Regions from separate parts of the Turicibacter faecis genome, predicted to be linked through region 2. Evidence: riboswitches for the same ligand, from Rfam matches in the RefSeq annotation. Region 2 holds a riboswitch; the other holds the start of a gene.
The links. Region 2 has a riboswitch for lysine ahead of AACH31_RS01050 (YfcC family protein). Riboswitches for the same ligand answer to the same signal wherever they lie in the genome.
Positions count from the first base shown of each region.

Region 1: another riboswitch for lysine. It lies ahead of AACH31_RS08935 (Na+/H+ antiporter NhaC family protein); the one in region 2 lies ahead of AACH31_RS01050 (YfcC family protein).

Region 1 is NZ_AP028127.1:1,801,932-1,809,986, reverse strand. It holds gene pdaA (delta-lactam-biosynthetic de-N-acetylase) at 1-744, shown strand, start outside; gene AACH31_RS08935 (Na+/H+ antiporter NhaC family protein) at 1,277-2,863, opposite strand; lysine riboswitch at 3,003-3,175, opposite strand; gene rlmD (23S rRNA (uracil(1939)-C(5))-methyltransferase RlmD) at 3,365-4,756, shown strand; gene AACH31_RS08925 (GNAT family N-acetyltransferase) at 4,918-5,430, shown strand; gene AACH31_RS08920 (ABC transporter substrate-binding protein) at 5,770-6,720, shown strand; gene AACH31_RS08915 (FecCD family ABC transporter permease) at 6,713-7,696, shown strand; gene AACH31_RS08910 (FecCD family ABC transporter permease) at 7,696-8,055, shown strand, end outside.
Region 2 is NZ_AP028127.1:200,599-208,653, forward strand. It holds gene AACH31_RS01035 (GNAT family N-acetyltransferase) at 1-393, shown strand, start outside; gene AACH31_RS01040 (GNAT family N-acetyltransferase) at 1,105-1,680, shown strand; gene AACH31_RS01045 (staygreen family protein) at 1,674-2,114, opposite strand; lysine riboswitch at 3,037-3,212, shown strand; gene AACH31_RS01050 (YfcC family protein) at 3,319-4,749, shown strand; gene AACH31_RS01055 (M20 family metallopeptidase) at 4,762-5,892, shown strand; gene AACH31_RS01060 (AI-2E family transporter) at 6,389-7,555, shown strand; gene AACH31_RS01065 (immunoglobulin-like domain-containing protein) at 7,687-8,055, shown strand, end outside.

The sequences.
Region 1 (8,055 bases), 830 kb from region 2:
TTATGCTTTATCTCAGTTTATCACGCCGAGGCGAAAGATATTGGCTGGGGTATTCCAAAAGGAGAGAATCATGAACAACCGTGGCCAGGTAAAGAGTTTGATGAAATCGTCCGTCAAAATGATGCCTATTATATTGGCTCAGCCGATGAAAAGGTCATTTATTTAACCTTTGATTGCGGTTATGAGAATGGGAATACCCCATTAATTTTAGATGTTTTGAAAAAACATGAGGTGCCCGCTTTATTTTTTGTGACCGGTCATTTCCTTGATGAAAATGCCGATCTCGTCAAACGAATGGCTAACGAGGGACACATTGTTGGAAATCATACGTGGCATCATCCTGATTTAGCCAAAGTAACGAAAGAAAAATTTAACGAGGAGCTCCAACTTGTTGAAGATAAATATAAAGAGATTACGGGTCAAGAGATGGTTCGCTATTTAAGACCCCCAGAAGGCCATTTTAATCAACAAATGTTAGATTTTGCGAAAGAGCGAGGTTATTACACGATTTTATGGTCATTAGCTTATATGGATTGGAATGTTGACCAACAAAAAGGCGCTGACTATGCGTATAATCAGATTCTAGCACGCATTCATCCTGGGGCAATTATTTTAATGCATAGTATTTCAAGTGATAACGCCGAATGCTTAGATAAGTTAATTCCCGAACTTCAAAAGGAAGGTTATGAATTTAAGTCTATTCAATATTTAATGACTGAGGATGCCCCTGTTCCGTTTGAGTAAAAATGTGGAAAAAAGAGGATGTTAACGAGATAAGGTCATGTTTGGATTATCTACTAATTAGTGGAAAAAAAGAACACAAAATAGACACATTTCAATCATTTTTTGAACATAACCTTATGTAATAATAACTGAGGATGAAAATGATAATAAATTTTCTCCCCTTTGATTTTCTTATTCATTATGTTTTCTCACTCCCTAAACGGATCGTGTTCCCCCACGACCGTTTACCAACCTTAAGAGTTCCCCCTCTTAAGGTTTTTTTTATTTTTTTAAAAAAAAGAAAGGAGAGTTGTTTAAAAATAAAAGCTTCGCCCCATAATAGGGGTGAGTAGAGATGACTCCCCCCAAGTTAATAGTCGTCCGGCTATACTTTAAATGATGGTTTAAAGTTCTCTATTTCAAAGATAAGTCATTTATAATTATCCTTTTCTGATAGTTATAAATATTTTTTCTCCAATTCTCTCAACCTCTCTTTAATATAAAAAAAGGAACCGACTTGCAGTTTCCCCCCTGCGATCGGTTCCTTTTTGATTTATTTTGAAATTTCTTCCCTTGATTTTCTGTTTCGTTTCGCATAGAAGATAACCGCGATTAAGCAAACGGCCATGACTCCGTAGGCGATGAGTAAGCTTTGACTCAGTCCAAATACTAAATACCCGATGGCAGCAATCGTTGCTGATAGTAGGGCGTAAGGAAGTTGAGAGTTAAAGTGTGCGCCGAGGTCACATCCCGCTCCTGTTGCAGAAAGCAATGTGGTATCTGAAATGGGTGAGGCGTGATCTCCGAAGATCGCTCCTGATAAGACAGCGGCCATAATCGGAATCATGAGATCCATGTCTAGGGCAGCAGCGACTGAACCCGCAATTGGAAGTAAGATACCGAATGATCCCCAAGAGGTTCCCGTCGCAAATGCCATGAAACTAGCGACCATAAACATGACCATTGGAATGAGTCCTGGTGCAATATTAGCCTGTGTAATGAGTGAAGCAAGATACCCACCTGCATCAAGTGTACCAACGAGGTCACAAATTGCCCAAGCTAATAATAAGATGATGATGGCTCCGACCATTGATTTCATCCCTAGGAAAAATGCTTTTGTATATTGAGCGAATGAAATTTCGCGTGCCATGATGTGGCGGCAAGTCAGTGCCATTGAAACAACGAGTCCAGCTAATCCTCCGATGCGGAGTGAAGTCGCTAAACTAATGTTTTCTAGGATGGCAAAGAAGAGATTGAAGTCTGATTCTGAGTTGATTGCTCCTGTGTATCCCGTATATGCCATGGTACAAACGGTCACGATAATTAAAGTTAAGATTGGGGCGATTAAATCCCATACGGATCCTTTAGATGATTGAGCATCCATTTCTTGAGCGGTCGCCTCAGCATGAGTGAGTGAGGTGTCTTGCTGATTGAGGGCACTTTCTTCATAGGTTTTCATTAATCCAATATTGAAGTTATATTTAATGACGATGAAGACCATGATGACCGTTACAAGAACATAGAAGTGGTAAGGGATTGTTGTTAAAAAGGCAGAAAACGTATTATAAGTCGCTCCTGTGCTTGCAAAAATAACCGCCATCGATCCCATGATTCCTGTTGACCAGCTTGAAATAGGTGAAATAACACAAACAGGTGCTGAGGTTGAATCGACGATATAAGATAATCGTGCCCGTGAGACACGTTGTTCTTTTGCTAATGGTTTAGAGACGTTTCCAACAACAAGGGCGTTAAAGTAATCATCGACAAAGATAAGAATTCCTAAGAGGGCTGCCGTATATTGAACACCCTCACGTGATTTAACGCGTTTAATAATGGCATTGGTGAAGGCTGTGGCTCCCCCTGATAAAACAATATAAGCGGTGATGACCCCAAGGGCAAGTAAGAAGAAAATAATGGACATGTTCCAGTCATTTAAGAATCCGAAGAGTCCATTTTCTTCAACGATAAGTCCGCTAAATGACCTCATTAAGATTTCTAATGTTTGAAGCGGGTTAAAGTTGGCCAAAATAAAGGCGGCTGATAATGCCCCGACCCCAAGTGATAAAACAACACGACGCGTTAAGATGACAAGGGCAATGGTCAGTAACGCGGGAATTAAAGAATAGATTGTTCCAGTCATATAAAATCCTCTCCCTTTGTTTAATTTGAATAAGTAACTGTCCTTTTGATAAAAAAAAGAGTCATGTTGAGTTAAACTCTAACATGACTCTTCAGGCCTACGAGAAGTAGACGTCAGATGACAGGTATCATTTAACTCTCCGATCATTAGTCCTCCACTACTTTCGTAGTGACAGTGTTAAGCCTATTTAACGTAACACCAGCACAAGTTTGATTGACACAAACAAGACTTCGGCATGGACACCTTTTGGAATTTGTCATGGACGTCACTCTCGAAATTCCTACTCATTGGCCATGCGCCTCTAACTCATCAAAGAGAACAAGCAACGTATTCAATTAAGCCTATTGTAGCACCTTTTAAAAGATAGTCAAGTATTACCATTTAATTTTTTTTAGGGAAGAGAAAGGGTTGTCGTAAAATGTAGAGATTTCAGTGTAAAATGTGAGCGAATGTGGTAAGATTAAAAGATAAATGAAAAAATACAGTTGGAGGTTTAAATAAATGAAGATGTCTCCTTTAAAGGTTGGTCAAGAATTTTTAGTTACCATTAAACGTATCGGTATTAACGGTGAAGGAATCGGCTATTATAAAAAGCAAGCCGTGTTTATTCCAGGAACACTAGTCGGCGAAGAGGTTGTCGCGACGTGTACACGCGTGGCAAATGGTTATGCAGAGGCTGAAGTGGTTCGTATTAAGCGTAAATCAAAACATCGCGTTCAACCGGCGTGCGAAGTTTATGGGCAATGTGGTGGATGTCAATTACAACATATGTCTTATCAAGAGCAATTACGTATTAAACGTGATGCTGTGTCTCAGGCCATTGAGCGCTATACAAGTTTAGATCCAGATGAGTGTGATATTCGTCCGACGATGGGAATGAATGACCCTTATAATTATCGTAATCGCGCGCAAATGCCGGTCGGTTATGATGAAGATGGAATTATGGTCGGATTTTATAGTATGAACTCACGCGAGTTAGTAAATGTGACGGATTGTGATGTTCAGTATGAGGAAATTAATAAGGTTATTAATCATGCGGTTGATTTATTAGATGATTATAAAGTATTTGCGTATGCACCGAAGACGCGTAAAGGGACGGCACGCTATATTGTGGTTCGCCGCGGGTTTAAAACGGGTGAGGTTCAGGTGACATTTGTTTTTGCGAATAATGATTTTAAAAAGATGTATTCGTTGGCGAAAGATTTAATGAAATACTGCCCAGATGTTAAATCGGTGTATGTGAGCATTAACGGCGAAGATACGCACGAGATTTTAGGAAAAGAGTTGCAACATGTAGCGGGTGAGAAGTTTATTTCGGATGAGTTAGGACGATTTAAATTTAATTTATCACCACGTGCCTTTTATCAGTTAAACCCAGAACAAACGGTTAAATTATACAATCAAGTGAAGTATGCGGCGGCTTTAAAGGGAACAGAGAAAGTCGTTGATGCTTATTGTGGGGTTGGAACGATTGGTCAATGGGTTGCGGATAAAGCAAGCGAGGTTCGCGGGGTTGATATTACGCGTCAAGCGATTAATGATGCGAAGGAAAATGCGAAGTTAAACGGATTAACTAATACGTATTACGCAGTTGGAAAGGCTGAGCAAATTGTTCCAAAGTGGGCGAATGACGGATTCAAACCGGATGTTGTGATTGTGGATCCTCCACGTACAGGATTAGGGGAAGAATTAATTGAAATGTTAAAACGCGTTCAACCGCAAACGATTGTCTATGTGTCATGTAATCCTTCAACGATGGCGAAAAATTTAAAAGAATTAACGAAAAAGTATCGCGTTGATTACATTCAACCGATTGATATGTTCCCTCAAACGTCTCACGTGGAATGTGTCGTACGTCTTGTTCGTAAAAACAAACCATTAAAACGAAAATAAGAGGATGTTGGTTGCCTACGTTAGCTTCGGCTCGTAGGCAATTTTTTATGGTGCCGTTTGATGAGGGAGTATTTAAACGATGGGAGGAGAAGAAGCTTGAGGCCTTAACGCTACAACGGTATACTTAGTTTAAATGAATTAAATGTGATGGAGGGATTATGTTGTTGATAAGAAAACAGACGACGAAGGATGATGAAATCATCCATACAGTGATTAAAGCGGCGTTTGAGCAGGCAGAACACACGGATGGGAATGAACATGAGCTCGTCAAGGCATTAAAGAAGGGAGAGGCGTTTATTAAAGATTTATCTCTCGTTGCCGAGATAGATGGGAAAATTGTAGGTTATATTTTGTTTACCGAGGCTAAGGTGGGACGCGAAACGGTGTTAGCACTAGCCCCGTTAGCGGTGCTTCCTGATTATCAAAGGTCGGGCATTGGGCTTGCCTTAATCAACGAGGGACATAACAGGGCGCGTGAATTAGGTTATGATTATTCGGTTGTCTTAGGCAGTGAAACTTACTACCCAAAGGCCGGTTATTTACCAGCAGCTACCTTTGGAATTAAGCCACCTTTTGAGGTGCCAAGCGAGAATTTTATGGCGTATCCACTAAAAGAAGAGGTACCGAAGGTGTGTGGAACGATCAAGTATGCCAAAGAATTTGGAATTGATTAATCCAACTTCTTTTGGCCGAGCGATGGATTAAATGAAAGACTGTTAAAGAGTCGGCTCCGGCTCTTTTTCATTTTTTAGCCTAAAAATTTGAGCGAGACTTAGAGATTTGGAATAAGATAGGTGTTTTTTTTACATATTAAACATAGTTGAGATTAAAGGGAGGGAATGACAGATAGGTAGATTTGTGTAAAGGAAAGATAATGGAATCGGATGATAAAATAATGAAATGAGATGCAATTCTTGTGTCCAAGAGGTTAATTTTGTATAATCATCCTATAAGTTAGCTTATGCTAACCATTTGATGCGAGATGGTTAAATTTAAAGGAGGACGAGTCAAACATGAAAAAAGCATTTTTATCTTTTATGAGTTTTTTTGTTTTAGTTGGATTACTTGTTGGATGTTCTAAGTCACCAAAGGAACCGGATCAACAAGAGACAGTTGAAATGGTAACGGTCACAGATGTGAAGGGTGACGTTGAAATTCCAAAGGACCCAAAACGTATTGTTGATATTAGTGGAGCTAGTGATATTTTATCGTTAATCGGATACGAGGTTATCGGGACAGCTAATAGTGATGGATATGATTACACAATCTTACCAACCTATTTAGAAGAGACGTTAGCTGATGCTCAAATTTTAGGATATAGTATGTTAGCGGAGATGGATGTTGAGGCGATTATGGCGCTTAATCCGGATTTAATTATTATTTCTACGGTGCAAGAGAAGATGTATGATCAGTTATCAAAAATCGCGCCTGTTGTGATGGTTGAGATGAAACAAGTGGATTGGAAAGAGGATTTCTTACATGTGGCAGGGGTATTTGGAAAAGAGGCCGAGGCACAAGCTTGGATTGATAATTATTTAGCGAAAGCAAAAGAAGTCGGTGAACAAATTAAAGCGACTTATGGAGCGGATAGTACGTATCTTTCATTTTTAGCGAGTGCGGGAAGTTTATTCATTTTTGATCAAGCGGGACTTGGATCGATTTTATATAATGATATGGGATTATTAAAACCAGTCGGAATGCCAGAGCAAGAAGATATTAGTTTACCAGTTGTTTCTTTAGATGGATTAGCATCTATTGAGGCAGATTATATTTTTGCAGTGGGAACAGATGAGGATTTAAAAACGTTAGAAGAGAGCAGCATTTGGAAAGGAACAAAGGCAGTAAAAGAAGGGAATGTTGTGATTTTACCGGCAAGTCCATATTTTAATCAAGGTTATAGCCCAATTGGACGTTTAGCATTTGTTGATGAAGTACAAAGTTTATTAGCGGGTATGCATGAATAAGAAAGTAACCCTTTTAGTTACGTTATGCAGTTTATTCGCAATAATCGGGCTAATTGTTGCGATTTGTGCGGGTGCGAAAAGTATCCCGTTGCAGACAGTGATCGATAGTATTTTTCATTATGAAGATATTTTAGATATGCAGTTAGTTAGAGATGTTCGGATACCAAGAGCTATTTGTACCGCCTTTATAGGCGGTCTTCTTGGTATTACGGGTGCAATGATGCAAGGGGTGACAAGGAATCCTGTTGCGGAACCGTCACTTATGGGGATTACTCAAGGGGCGACATTCGCCATCGCTTTGATGGGGGCAAGTTCAGGGTTATTAGGTCTTTTTGGTTATATGTTTGCGGCATTTATCGGAGCGTTAGTGAGCGGAACCCTCGTTTTACTTTTTAGTATGAAGAGTGCGCGTCATATGAATATGTCAAAGCTATTACTTGCAGGAACTGCCTTGAGTACTTTTTTTATTTCCATGGCAACTGTTATTGCCCTATTAACGAATAAATCTCAGAATCTAGCGTTTTGGTTAGCGGGTGGATTCCGCGCGACGACATGGGCGAGCGTCCAACTCGTGTTAATCGTGGGTGTGTTGACGACGATTCTCGCTTTGTTTTTAGCACCTAAAATTAATGTTGTTAATTTAGGAGAAGATGTTTGTATTGGATTAGGGGAAAATCCTAATCGAATTCGCATGCAAACGTTACTCTTAATTATTCCGATGTGTGCAGTTTGTGTGGCAGTCGCCGGAAATATCGCATTTGTTGGACTGATTGTTCCTCATATTATTCGACGATGGGTGGGACAAGATTATCGGGTGATTATGCCTCTTTCTTTCCTATTTGGATCAACGCTTGTTATTTGGGCGGACGTGTTAGCACGGTTAGTTAATCAGCCTTACGAAACACCGATTGGTTTATTTACTTCATTAGTCGGGGTTCCTTTATTTATTTGGATGGTGAGAAAGGAGGGCGCTTAGTGAATAAACGATTGATTGTCATCAGTTTAAGTTTAAGTCTTCTGTTAGTGGCCATTTTTTTAGTCGCTATTAGTCTTGGAAGTTATCAGATGTCTGTTTACGAGGTGATAGCGACGCTCATGGGGAATGGATCGAAGCTTCAAAACGCCACTATTTTTGATATTCGCCTCCCACGTCTTTGTGTCGCCCTTGTGGTCGCTGTTTGTTTAGCCACATCGGGTTGTGTGTTGCAAAGTGTCACAAGAAATGAGTTAGCTGAACCGGGGATGATTGGGATTAATGCAGGTGCCGCTCTTGCGGTTGTGTTGCTTATCTCTTCGGGACAACGGACGTATTATAGTGAGATTGGAAATCTTTCA
Region 2 (8,055 bases):
AGACGAGGAAATGTAAAAGATGTATTGGATGTAGCCCAATTGGCCCTTGTATTGTGGCCAGATCATTCGTTACATGCGATGGCACTTAACGTATTAGAATCGATTCAAGGAAAAGACGCGGCATACTTTTTAGCCATTTTGAATCATGAGGTAATTGGTCTAGCGTATGTGAGGTTAAGACAGGGGGAATCTTATTTAGAAGGTTTATTTTTAAAGGAAGACTATCGATGTCGGGAATATTTAATGCAATTAATTAGGGCCTGTGAACAATGGGCGAATGAAAAAGGAACCAAAACATTAATAAGTGGCCTTAACGTGGGAATGCAAGAGGGGAATCCTATGTATCGTTATGTACATTTAGAGTGGGGATTATATGACCGACCATTGGTGTAAGTTTAAATGGAGCGTTGTCAGTTGACATTCATAGGCAATAAAAAAACAGGTGGATGACTCCATCTGTTTTTTTATTGCCTATCATGTGAGTGGCGTTTAACGTAGGTAATCTCATCATCTGAAACCGTTAGAAATTTATTTTGAATCAGGGGCCGTAAATGCGAATCATGTTTTATCAGGAAAAAAATTTAATCGCATCACGTGGGAAAAGTTACTTGTTGAATAAAACGAATAGGCGATTTCTTTAGTCGGAGACAGTTTAGACGAGTACGGTAGGACGTATCTTTTAGTTTATTTTCTCCTTTTGAGCAATTAGGAATAAATCTTTTGCGCAAGATGTATTCTCTGACTTCCTGTTTGAGTCATAATTTGGGTCATAAGAAAAGGTACCAGTCGTATAGTTCATACATGAAACCGAAGACGAAGGTACCCTTTATTATCGTCTTACCGTTTAATTTCATCAAAGAAATCAGTGTATAACAAGGCAAAGACGATGAATAGAATAATACAAATAGCAGCCGTTCTTCCGTTAAACCATCCCATGTTATCACTTCCCCATGAAAGGATTTAAAGAACTCATTCTTGTACAGTAAAGGATATGCTAAGATAAATTAATAAATGAAACTTTGAATGATTCAATGTAGATAAAAATGGCATGGTCATTAGGACGGATGTATATAATAAAAATAAAAAGGTTGGGGAGATGATGAAATGGAAATTCGCACTTATCAACAGGAGGATGAGCGTGGGTGGTTACATTGTCGGGTGTTATCTTTTCTAGATACAGCCTACTATGATATTGTCCTTAATCAAAAGGAAACCTATAGAAACCCGGCTATTGAACTCGTTGCGATAGAGGATGATAAAGTCATTGGTCTTTTAGATATCGAGTGTGAAGAGAAACCGATGACTCTTTGCACGGCGGATCAGACGTTAGGGGGGATGATTACGCATTTGGCCGTGCACCCGGATTATCGTAGGCAAGGGGTAGGGCAGGCTTTGTTATTAGAAGCACAAAATAGATTAGTTAAGAGTGAGATTACTTATCTCGAGGCGTGGACCCGTGACGATCTATGGGTTCATGAATGGTACCTTCATCAACAATTTGAAAAATTAGGGACCTATTTACATGTTTACATTGAGGGCAGTGATGGGATCGCATCCAAAGTTGATGGATTAATTCCGGTACAAACTTTTTGTCAGTATGTTGGAAAGGATAGTGAGAAGATAAAGAAAAAGTACAAACGTGTTCACGAATGTACCGGGTTTTATAAAAGGATTCAATAGTCATTAAAGCAACCAAAACAATCCGTCCGATTTAGGTGGGAATCTTGGGATTGGAAAAAAACATAAATAGGGGCTTGTAGAAACTGGGGATAGAATTGAAAAAAGGATTCATCCCCCTTTTTAATAGCTTTTAATGCTAAAGGGAGTTCGCGTAGAAAGATTTCATTTCTTTTTTCTGTTGAGGCAGTTCCATCAATTCCATCAAGCCGAATGTAAATATAAAAGTAAGGGTGACCAGACTGATGAGCTAACCATTCACCAACGACCTCATCACGCTTTGTTGTTAGTTGTTCATAGGCAAATTCGGATCCAATGACTAAAAAGAGTTCTCCCGTCTGATCAGAGTGGGTCAATGTGTACCGTCTAGGGTGTAATTGGTATAAACGGTTTAATCGGTTATTGACCCATAACTTATTCTCATTAAAGGTACTCATTAAATCGCCCCCTTCAATGTAGTTTATGATGGGAATTAAAGATTGTTATTTTTTTCGAAAATTTTTTGATTCAAAATAATAATCGCTTTTTTAATGGATACCGACCGCTTCATCCGCTCGATCTCATTAAAAAAATAGTTTGATGGATGAGATAAGACATAAAATAGAGTGAGTCTATCTTGTGCCTTTTTCCACAGTTTGATTCAATTATCCACAGGTTTGGGATAGATTATCCACAACGCTATTCCGCCTACATATAATATCTTTTTTCGACATTTCGAAGGGATAAAACATAAAATAAATGATAATTTTCTATTTTTATGCGTATTAATCGATAAAAATAGAAAATTTGACATTTTAACGGATATAAAACGTTGTATTTAGTTGAAAAGTAAGATAAAATGACAGTGTAATTAAATACGTTGTGGATAGCATTGCGAAGATTAACTATCTTATTGACGGATTAGGACGAATGCTTGATAAGAAATTAATTTTTGTAAGAAACCGTAATGAAACAGTGGAAATTAGGATGAGGGAGTTAAGTCAAACAGGGTTAACCCAATTCAATGTATATCTGTGGATAATTTATGGATCGCTATCATTTCGCATTTAAATCATCCCAACTTAGTACGGTTATATCTAAAAAGTCCTGATATGGCCCTCAGGGCTTTTTAAAGAATTAAATAAAAAAGAGAATTAGGGTTGGGGAGCAATCTATTATGATAAATCACAGGGGAATCCTGTTAGCATATTATCATGGAAAAAGAATCAAACAGTGGATCTGTTTGATTCTTTTTTTTAGTTTAATTAAACAGAGAGCGTATTCATTGAAAAAACAGGAGTAGGACAGGGAAATTTAATGAAAAGGACCTTGTCTTTCACTAGGGAATAGGGTATGATAAGAACATATTTATTTGAATAGTTTTTAGATAGAGGTGCGGTAATTAAGAGTACTATTGAGGAGTGAAGATGTTGATGCAATAGGAAAGGAATTCTCGCCGAAGCCTATAATTGATACTTTAAGATTATAGAGCTGGTGTTAAATAAAATATATTTAACATTGTCACGGTTTGATCATCGTGGAGAGCTATCATTTAAGAATCCCCAATAGGAATCGTGTATTCTTTTTGAGAAGTCTTGAGTGAAAAGCTCAAGGCTTTTTTTATCTAGAACTATTTAAAAATTAAAGAGTAGGGGGAGTATTATGATCAGTTTAGAAAACAAAACAACATGTGCAAGTGTGAAAGAAAAAAAACAATTTAAAGTTCCACACACGTTGGTGATTGTAACTGCAATTTTAGTTTTGGTTGCCATTGCAACTTGGATTATCCCAGCCGGAACGTATGAACGTGTCGTAAATGATTTAGGAAATACGGTCGTTGTAAATGATTCATTTTCATATGTTGAATCAACACCTCAAGGATTATTTAGTTTACTACAGGCTCCAATCCATGGAATCGTGGGGGCAGCTGAAATTATTGCCTTTTTATTTATTGTGAGTGGTTCGATTGCGATTATTACTAAAACTCGTGCTATTGACGCGGGTATTACAAACGCGGTTAAATCATTTAAAGGAAAAGAATTATTAATGATTCCTGTTATTATGGGTCTTTTCTCATTAGGTGGAGCTGTCTTTGGGATGACGGAAGAAGCAATTCCATTTATCGCCATGTTAATTCCTTTATGTTTAGCATTAGGTTATGACAGTATCATGGCGATGGCGCTTTCTTATATGGGATGTATTGTCGGATTTGCTACGGCAATGTTAAATCCATTTTCTGTTGGGATTGCTCAAAGCATTGCGCAAGTTCCAGCCGGAACAGGTGTTGGTTTCCGTACAGTTATTTGGTTAGTGACAACCATCGTTTCAACCTTATATTTAATGTGGTACGGACGACGTATTAAAAAGAATCCAACTTTAAGTCCAGCTTATGAAATCGATCAAGCTCGTCGCCAGGATATGGATGCAATGGAGTCAGAACAATTAGAATTTACGATGCGTCATAAAGTAATTTTAGCCTCTATCTTAGTTTGTTTAGGCATTATCATTGTAGGGGTCTTGAAATTTGGTTTTGTTATTCCTGAAATTTCTGCGGTGTTCTTAGCGACAGGAATTGTTTGTGGAATCATCGGACGTTTAAGTTTTGATGATATGGCTACAGCATTTATTCACGGTGCAAAAGATATGATTAGTGCTGCTGTTGTTGTAGGTTTTGCCCGCGCGATTGTGATTATTGCCCAAGACGGTCAAATTATTGATACCATTTTATATAATTTATCGAACGTTATTGGTCAATTACCATCATTAGTAGCAGGTTATGTGATGTTCTTTGTTCAAATGTTTATTAACTTCTTTATTTCATCAGGTTCTGGACAAGCGGCATTAACGATGCCAATTATGGCTCCACTTGGTGAATTAGTCGGTATTACGCCACAAACATCAATTTTAATTTTCCAATTTGGAGACGGATTCTCAAATGCGATTTTCCCAACAAGTGCTGTCTTAATGGCTTGTCTTGGTGTATCGGGAATTCCATGGTCTAAATGGATGAAATGGATTTGGCCATTACAATTAATTTTTGGTGCTTTAGCTATTATTTTTATTACTATTGCTATTCTTATGGGATGGTCGTAAGGGGGATTTATCATGAAAGAACAATTAAAAGTAATTAGTGAGTCGTTAAAAGATCGTTTAGTTGAAATGAATCGATATATTCATGACCATCCTGAACTTGGAAATCAGGAACACGAAGCGGTAAATGTATTAACAACTTTTTTACGAGAAAATGGATTTGAAATTAAATGTCCAGTTGCCGGATTAGACACAGCCTTTGAGGCGGTTTATGATAGTAAAAAACCTGGATTATCAGTGGCTTATTTGTGTGAATATGATGCCCTACCTGAACTTGGACACGGTTGTGGACATAATATGATCGGTGTAATGAGTGCAGGGGCAGGTGTTGCATTAAGTAAGGTAATTGATGAGATTGGTGGAAAAGTCTATGTCTTCGGAACACCAGCAGAGGAAACAAATGGTGCTAAAGTTACAATGACAGAGGCCGGATTGTTCAATGGAATGGATGCTGTAATGATGGTGCACCCCTCGGGATTTACGACAGAGAGCGGGACATCGTTAGCAATGGAGGCGTTGCAATTTGATTACACAGGCCGTCCAGCGCATGCGGCCGCCGCACCAGAAAAGGGAATTAATGCATTAAATGCGGTGATTCAATTATTTAATGGGATTGATGCCTTACGCCAACATGTGACGCCAGATGTAAGAATGCATGGAATTATTACGAACGGTGGAGTGGCAGCAAATATTGTACCGGAACATGCAACCGCCCAATTTTATATTCGTGCAGCAACGAAAGAGTACCTAGCCGTTGTGAAGGAAAAGGTATTAGGGATTGCTAACGGCGCTGCTTTAATGACGGGAGCCACTTTAGAGGTGAGTAACTACGAGATTTCATATGACGATTTAAAAACAAATGAACTTCTTTCAGAGACATTTAATGAGAATATTCGTTCATTAGGAATCGAAGAAATTAAAAAGCCGTCTAAGAGCACAGGGTCAGTAGATATCGGAAATATTAGTAATATTTGTCCAACTATTCATCCGTATATCGGAATTGCTGATTGTGAAATTACGGGACATTCTCAACAGATGGTAGATGCAACTGTTACAGATTTTGCCCATGATCGCTTAGTGATAGCAACAACGGCTCTTGCTTATACGGGATATGATGTATTAGCAGGAAATGTTAAATTAAAATAAAAATCATCTTTGGTGTGCACCCCAAATGTTAGACTAAAAATCTAATGTTAGGGGTGCTTTTTTTATTGTTTTATTCTCCTTATAGCGATATTCAAGATACGGCTATTGAAAGGGGAGATACAATGCTATTTATCTCCGTGATGATGTGCATTTAACTTTTTATAATGGGAATCACCGGGATGTTTATCATTTACACAGTTTTTCTATTTTAGATCCATCATCCAAAATGTATGAGCGCTACGTATAGATGTAGAAAAAAATTATAAAAATATCCATAAATATATAAGTTTATTTTGTTTTATGATATATATAAGTATATAAGTCTAGATAAGTTTTTTACATCATAAAAAAACCTTGTGTTGTAGATGAGGTTCTCTTAACTAATCTCTTCAGTTTAGATATTGGTTGTTGTATTAAATGTAGAAAACGGCTCTGTTTTTATATCGTTAGGTAGTGGCATAAAAATACTAGGGAAAGTTTGTTTTAAGGAGGAGCTATGAAAATCAATTGGGATAAGAAGTATACAACAATTGCTGTTTATGCATTAATTGTGATTAGTTTAAGTATCGTATTTAATAATGTGATTTCTAAACTAGATGTTTTTACTGGAAAGTTAAATCAAATCCTGGTCGTTTTCCAACCGTTTATTATTGGATTTGTTATTGCTTATTTATTAAATTTTATTCTTAAGTTTTATGAAGAAAAAGTCTTTAAAATAAAGATGATAAAAAAAATAAGAAATTTTCCTTCCCGAGGATTAGGGATTTTGTTTTCTTATGTGACAGCACTCATCATTGTTTACCTCTTTATGCAATTTGTTCTTCCTCAATTGATTGAAAGTATTAGTGGATTAATTAATGATATTCCACGATATGTAAGAGAGTTAACAAGTCTTATTGAAACAGAACTATATGAAAGAAATATAGATCAAGAATATATGGCCATTATTAATGAAAAATTTGTAGAAATTACTAACTGGGTCATCCAGTTGTTAACGAATATTCTTCCTTTAATAGGAAATATGGTCATGTCGGTAGCCTCAAGTATTTGGAATATTATTTTAGGAGTTATTATCTCTATTTATTTGTTAACGGATAAAGAAAAATTCTTTGCTTTAGGTAAAAAGATAGTAACTTCACTCTTTAATTCAAAACATACAACCATTATTCTTGATTTAGCGAATCGAACTAACTTAACATTTGGAAAGTTTATTGGAGGAAAAATTGTCGATTCGGTGATTATTGGGATCCTCACCCTGATTATCTTGGCAATTTTTAAAATGCCATATATGGTTTTAATTTCGGTGATTATTGGTATTACGAATGTTATTCCATTCTTTGGTCCGTTTATTGGAGCTATTCCATCGGCCATCATTATCTTATTTGTTTCACCTATTCAAGCTTTATGGTTCTTAATTATTGTTCTTGTCATTCAGCAGGTGGATGGAAATATTATCGGACCTAAGATTTTAGGTGATTCCATTGGAATCTCAGCATTTTGGATTTTATTTGCGATATTAGTTGCTGGAAAATTATTTGGATTGATAGGAATGATTATTGGGGTGCCGATGTTTGCGGTTATTTATTCAATTATTAAAGATATTATTGAGGCGAGATTGCGTTATAAAGGATTACCGGTAGAAACGTCTCATTATACGAATTAAAAGGATGCCTTTTAGGCATCCTTTTTTAGTTCCATAAAAATGTAAAAAAGAGAAGTTTTAAAAATAATTCATAAATCGTCCTTTAACGACACATATTAAAAATAACAAATTTTTGAAAGGAAGTAATCGAAATGAGAAAGAGACTTCTTCTAATGACAAGCCTGATTAGCTTTTTATTTATTTCCTCGTTGAATGTTTATGCGAGTGAGTTTATTGAATTTCCAGATGAGCGTTTAGAAGTTGCGATTCTTGAGGAAATGGGGAAAAAGGAAAACGATAAGATTTCAGTAGCAGAGGCACAAAAGGTACAATTTTTACCCCTTTCAAATAAGGGAATTCAAAATCTAGAGGGGATTCAGTATTTTGAAAATGTTAATCATCTACAATTAGGGTTTAATCAACTAACAGACATCACCCCATTACATAAGTTGGATAACCTTAATATTTTAGATTTACAAGGTAATCAACTTGAAGATATTTCCCCCCTAGAAGGCCTAGAA